2 linked regions of the Dehalococcoides mccartyi CG5 genome follow. The protein of the gene in region 2 interacts with the protein of the main gene of each other region in a pairwise test. Links are inferred from orthologs where the notes say so. Each region holds a gene or a part of one and is shown on either strand. Other genes may lie near its edges.

Region 1 (3,221 bases), 1.3 Mb from region 2 along the record:
GGCAGGTGGAAGCCCCTGAGATTGAGCGGATTATTGAGCACTCTGATATTGAAGACCCGGAGGTCAGGCGGCAGGTAATGGTGCTTTTGAAACACCGCAGTGTCCAGCAATCTTTGATAAAGTCCGGGGCAGTTATCGGCCAAAAGATTATAACCGGCAGGATGGAATGGTATCTTTAAAAACAGGCATACTGGGGGGAACTTTTGACCCCATTCATACCGGCCACCTGATACTGGCCGATGAGGTAAAAAACAGGCTGGGGCTGGACGAGGTTATTTTTATACCCACCGGTCAGCCCTATTATAAAGCGGATAAAACTATCAGCCCGGCTGAAGACCGCCTGAATATGGTTAAGCTGGCCATATCGGACAAGCCCTATTTCAGGGTTATGGATATTGAAATAAAAAGAAGCGGTCCCACCTATACGGCTGATACCTTAAACGATCTGAAGACTATTTTGCCCGAAAAGACCGAGCTTTACTTTATGCTGGGCTGGGATAATCTGGAGGCTTTGCCGCGCTGGCACAAGGCTTCTGAAATAATACGGCTTTGCCGGCTGGTAGCCGCACCCCGCATAGGGCAGGTGAAACCGGACGTGGACGAACTGGATGATAAATTGCCCGGTTTACAGCAGAGCCTTATCCTGCTTTCCAAGCCGGAGGTTGATATATCTTCTTCTCTGGTACGGGAAAGAGTAGAAAACGGGCAGGGAGTGGAACATCTGGTGCCGGCGGCAGTTGCTTCGTATATCAAAGAGCACAACCTGTACTGCCGTAAATAAATCCGGTATTAAAACTGTCAGATAAAAATTAAGGGGCGTCTTAGACGCCCCTTAGCTGTTTTCTAAGGCTTTAATAAAGGCTTAGATATCCAGGTTCTTGACGGTGCGGGAGTGAGACTGGATAAAGGCCTTGCGGGGAGCTACTTCACCGCCCATCAGCAGGTTAAAAATCTGGTCAGCCTTGGCGGCATCTTCCACTTTTACTTCAAGCAGGGTGCGGCTGGCCGGGTCCATGGTAGTCCTCCAGAGTTGCTCGGCACTCATTTCACCCAGACCTTTATACCGCTGGATATCTACCTTGGTGCTCTTGGTCTGGGCAAGGATAGCCTCTTTTTCAGCATCATTGTATACCCAGTGCTCGGTACTGCCTATTTTTATCTTGTAGAGAGGCGGCTGGGCAATGAATAAATGGCTTTCGGTAATAAGGCGGGGCATATGGCGGAAGAAAAAGGTTAAAAGGAGTGTCCGTATATGAGAGCCGTCCACATCAGCATCTGTCATGAGTACCAGACGGTTGTAGCGCAGTTTAGAGGGGTCAAAATCATTATCTATACCGGCTGCCAGAGCGGTGATGATGGCCCTGATTTCTTCGTGAGCCAGCATCTTGTCAGGTGAAGCCTTTTCTACGTTCAAAATTTTACCCCGTAACGGGAGTATGGCCTGAAAGCGGCGGTTTCGGCCCTGTTTGGCTGAACCACCGGCTGAATCACCCTCTACCAGAAACAGTTCGCACAGCGAAGCATCACGCTCTGAGCAGTCTGCCAGCTTGCCAGGCAGGGTGCCTGTATCCAGAGCACTCTTGCGGATAATCAGGTCACGGGCCTTGCGGGCGGCTTCACGGGCCTTGGCGGCGGTTATACATTTTTCTAATATGCGTTTGGTATCATCCGGATGTTCTTCCAGATAAAGGGAAAGCTGTTCGGCAACGGCACTTTCCACAAAACTCTTTATTTCAATATTGCCCAGCTTGCCCTTGGTCTGTCCCTCAAACTGGGGTTCGGGCAGTTTGACGCTGACGATGGCTACGATGCCTTCACGTACGTCATCACCCATCAGGTTCGGGTCGGTGTCTTTAAGAAATTTGGACTTGTGGGCGTAGTCATTAAAAGCCCGGGTCAGGGCGGAACGAAAACCGGTCAGGTGGGTACCGCCGTCTACGGTATTTACACAGTTGGCAAAGGTAAGGGTGGAATCCGAGTAGCCGTCATTGTACTGGATAGCTACTTCCAGAATAGTGCTGTCGGATTTTTTGGTTATATAAATAGGCTGGCGGTGGCGTACTTCGCGGTTGCGGTTTAGATGGCGTACAAAGCCGGTAATACCACCCTCAAAGTAATAAGTACGTTCCTGATCAGATTTTTCGTCGTAAATATATACCTCAAGCCCCTTGTTGAGATAGGCTATCTCCCGCAGGCGGTCAGTCAGGGTTTCAAAGTCATATTCCGTGGTGGAAAATATTTGTGAATCAGCCATGAATATAGTGGTGGTACCGGAACCTTCTGATACTCCCACTTCTTCCAGCGGGGTGCTGGGCTTGCCGCGCAGGTAGCTTTGCTGGTAAATTTTGCCGTTGCGCCTGACCTTGACTGTAGTCCATTCGGACAGAGCGTTTACCACTGAAGCACCCACACCATGCAGACCGCCGGATACCTGATAGGTCTTGCCGCCGAATTTGGCACCGGCATGCAGGACGGTCATAACCGTTTCAAGGGCGGAAATCTTGGTAGTAGAGTGAATGTCTACCGGGATACCGCGGCCGTTATCCTCAACGCTGACACTGCCGTCTTTAAACATTATGACCTTAATCCGGTCACATACCCCGGCCATGGCTTCATCTACGCTGTTATAAACAATTTCATAAACCAGGTGATGCAACCCCCGCTGGTCTGTAGAGCCGATATACATGCCCGGCCTTTTGCGGACAGCGGCCAGACCTTCCAGTACCTGGATATCACTGGCTGTATAGGTTTCTGAATTGGCACCCGGTTTGGCTTTATTTGCATCTAACATAATTTCATTTCATCCTGCGGCTTAAAATATATAAATGATAAGAGGCTGAGACAAAGGCTCTTTAAAAAGAGACAAAAAAAGAGAGGTTTCAGAGGTAGATTTTGACAGACTCTAAAAGCTTTCATTAGATATCCAATTATAGCACAGAGGGTTAAAGGGGTAAAGAATTTAGCTATACGCCAGCTTTGGCTGGCAGAAGAAGGATTAGCCGGATCTTGAGCCGTCCGCGCCCACCCGGTTTATGCTTATTATTCCGCGTATACCTTCAAGTTTGGCCATCAATCTGGTCAGCTGGGAAAGGCTTTTTATCTGGGTAGTCATGGCCAGTGTGGTGGTTTTATCGTCATTTTCGGTTACAGTCATGGAGAGGATACTGATTTTTTCTTCAGCTACCACGGTGGAAACATCCCGTACCAGACCCACCCTGTCC
Region 2 (3,391 bases):
GATACCAGAATGAGCCTGCTGGAAGCGGTATTTTCCAGAGGAGACCGCCGTCTGGGCAGGGTGATATACACCGCCTGGCAAAAGGGTGCCAAATTTGATGCCTGGAGTGAATGTTTCAATTTTTCTCTCTGGCAGGAGGCTTTTGACGAATGCGGCTTAAACCCCTCATTCTATGCCCACCGCAAACGTTCATTAGATGAGACTTTGCCCTGGAATCATATAAATACGGGGGTAAGCGCCGAATTTCTGAAAAGGGAATATACCCGCTCGCTGGAAGAGCAGGATACTCCTGACTGCCGTGAAGGCAAATGCCATGCCTGCGGGCTGGAAAAAGCGGTAACGGAATGTGCCGACCGCCTGCATAGAAAATAAACCTGCTGTTTGAAATCCGAATAAAAAGGGGGGCTTTTTTAAGCCCCCCTTTATTTTTAACCAAAAGACTTCAGCTAAAAAGTAGCTACCGCAACCACTCTGTCACCTTCTTCAAGACGCATTACCCTCACACCCTGAGTGGCTCTGCCCATGATGGGTATGCCATGTGAGGGGTCTTCTTCCTTGACCTGGGTACGGGTAACCATGCCATCGGCTGAAATAAGCATCATCTGGTCAGTTACACTGACTACCTTGGAGGCAACCACTTCACCGGTTTTATCTACTACCTTGAAGTTTATAACCCCGCTGCCAGCCCGGTGCTGCTGGGGATATTCCTCTATGGCAGTCAGCTTGCCGGCACCGTTTTCAGTTACGGTTATTACCATCGTTCCCTCTTGGGCAACGTCCATGCTGACCACTTCGTCCTCCATGGAGAGGACTATAGCCTTGACACCGCCGGAAGCCCTGAGACTGGTGCGGAGTTCACTCACCGGGAAGCGGATGGATTGACCCAGACGGGTAGCCAGCAGAATATCTTTTTCTTCTATGGTCTCTACCGCCGCTACCAGTTCATCAGAAGCAGTCAGATCCATGGCTATCAGGCCGGAGGAACGGACGGCTGTAAACTCCTGCAGGGAGGTTTTCTTGATTTCACCTTTATTGGTAGCCATCAGCAGGAAATGGTCTGCCGGGAAGCTTTTCAAATCCAGTATGGCGGTTATCCGTTCATCCTGGGTAACAGGTATCAGGTTTACGATAGCTGTACCCTTGGCGATACGGGAGGAATCATCAGGTATATCAAAACAGCGCAGGCTGAATACCTTGCCCCGGTTGGTAAAGAAGAGCAGGGTATCATGGGTATCCGAAACCGACAGGAACCGGACAGCGTCTGCTTCGCGGGTGGGCATACCCATTATGCCGGTACCGCCGCGATGCTGCAGACGGAATACATTAGCCGGTACCCGTTTGATAAAGCCGCGCTCACTTAGGGTAACTATAACATCCATATGAGGCACCAGGTCTTCCACCCGGAATTCTATAACACCTTGGTTAGAAATCTCGGTGGCACGGGGTTGGCCATAGCTGGATTTAAGGTCTTTGGCATCTTCCTTCACCAGAGCATAAATCTTTTCAGGGTGAGACAGCAGGTCTTCCAGATAACCTATCCGTTTCATAAGTTCGGCATATTCATCCAGTATCTTCTGGCGTTCCAGATTGGCCAGACGGCGAAGCTGCAAATCCAGAATAGCCTGGGCCTGTACTACCGAGAAATCAAATTCGGCTATCAGGTTTTTACGGGCGGCATCACCGTTTTCGGAGCCGCGGATAATGGCGATGATACGATCAATAAAATCCAGCGCTTTTTTAAGACCTTCCAATATGTGGGCACGGTCTTTGGCGGCTTTAAGTTCAAACTGGCTTCGGCGGGTGATAATAAGATGGCGGAAATCTATGAAGTTTTTAAGTACTTCTTTCAGGCTGAGAACCTGCGGCTGTCCGTCTACCAACGCCAGCATATTTACAAAGAAAGAGGTGCGCATATTGGTATGTTTGTAAAGGCTGTTTAAAACCTGCTGGGGTTCGGCATCCCTCTTTAGTTCAATAACTACCCGCATGCCCTGGCGGTCAGATTCGTCACGCAGGTCGGAAATACCGGTCACTTTGCGTTCCTTGACCAGTTCGGCAATCTTAGCCACCAGTTCGGCCTTGTTTACCTGATAAGGAATCTCGGTAACAAATATAGCCTTGCGGGTTTCCACTTCGCCAATATGGGCTTTGGCCTGGATAACAATCTTACCTTTACCGGTAGCATAGGCACTCTTTATGCCATCAGTACCCAGTATAGTACCGCCGGTAGGAAAGTCCGGCCCGGAAACAAACTGCATCAGTTCGTCCACCCCGCAATCAGGGTTATCTATCAGGTAACAAATAGCCTGACAGAGTTCGGCCAAATTGTGGGGAGGTATATTGGTAGCCATACCCACCGCAATACCCGAACTGCCGTTCATGAGCAAGTTAGGTATGCGGGCCGGCAGAACAGTAGGCTCTTCCAGCGAGGAATCAAAGTTGGGCATGAAGTCTACGGTATTTTTGTCTATATCTGCCAGCAGATGTTCGGCTATCTGAGCCAAACGGGCTTCGGTATAACGCATGGCAGCCGCGGGGTCGTTGTCCACACTGCCAAAGTTACCCTGACCGTCCACCAGCGGGTAACGATAAGAAAAGGGCTGGGCCATGCGTACCATGGCGTCATAAACGGAAGAGTCACCGTGGGGATGGTATTTACCTAAAACTTCACCCACGATACGGGCACTCTTTTTATAGGGGGTATTGTGTTTCATACCCAGGTCATTCATGGCATAGAGGATGCGCCGTTGTACCGGCTTAAGCCCGTCACGCACATCCGGCAGGGCACGCGAGACTATTACACTCATAGCGTAATCAAGGTATGAGCCCTTCATTTCATCTTCTATATTTATCGGCCTGGTATTACCTGTTACCATATTCTAAACCTCCAGATCACCCTCGTTTTCATCATCAGTATATGTCTGGCTTTCAGCCTCAGCTTCTTCTGCCATCAGTTCGGTTTCATCTACTTCTATCTCGTATCCGCCTTCTTCTTTGTCACTCTCATCAGGCTCGGTGCTGACAGAACTCTTGGAAATCCCTCTGGAAGAGAATGAAGGTATACCCATCTGTGAGGGGTGCTGGAAGGTTTCACGTATAATCACCACCAGTTTTTCTTCATTGGAACTGATAACGGTGGCAGAATATTTGTTGCCGCCCTTCATCAGTTTTATAAGCCGCTTGGAAGTAGGTATATCCACCATCCCCAGCACTTCCCCGCCGCAGTTTTCCACCCACAGATTCATACCGTCTATCCGCAGACAAAGCTGGTCACCGGCTACAATTCTGGCCAGTACCCCTTTGGGAGCCAGGCGGGTCAGGTTTATCACCCCGGCTTTGCCTATTTCCTCCAGGAAATCCTGAGGCTGAACACGGTGAATAACCGGCCCGG

The links.
Region 1: the proteins of gyrA (region 2) and gyrB interact in binary tests that used the Escherichia coli proteins (3 or more experiments, as listed by UniProt). The link is inferred for Dehalococcoides mccartyi CG5 from one-to-one orthologs.

What each region holds. Positions count from the first base shown.
Region 1 is NZ_CP006951.1:3,022-6,242, forward strand. Bases 328-3,221 are described here. They hold gyrB (DNA topoisomerase (ATP-hydrolyzing) subunit B), read right to left. Parts: upstream 2,792-3,221; coding sequence 863-2,791; downstream 328-862. Other genes in these bases: nadD (nicotinate-nucleotide adenylyltransferase), read left to right, coding at 328-781; X794_RS00025 (RelA/SpoT family protein), read right to left, coding at 2,996-3,221. Outside these bases: GTPase ObgE, read left to right, coding at 1-179; more of nadD, read left to right, coding at 167-327. UniProt on the Escherichia coli protein: DNA gyrase negatively supercoils closed circular double-stranded DNA in an ATP-dependent manner to maintain chromosomes in an underwound state.
Region 2 is NZ_CP006951.1:1,350,762-1,354,152, forward strand. What follows is about bases 162-3,225. They hold gyrA (DNA gyrase subunit A), read right to left. Parts: upstream 2,877-3,225; coding sequence 447-2,876; downstream 162-446. Other genes in these bases: X794_RS07175 (TIGR03960 family B12-binding radical SAM protein), read left to right, coding at 162-372; X794_RS07185 (tetratricopeptide repeat protein), read right to left, coding at 2,880-3,225. Outside these bases: more of X794_RS07175, read left to right, coding at 1-161; more of X794_RS07185, read right to left, coding at 3,226-3,391. UniProt on the Escherichia coli protein: A type II topoisomerase that negatively supercoils closed circular double-stranded (ds) DNA in an ATP-dependent manner to maintain chromosomes in an underwound state.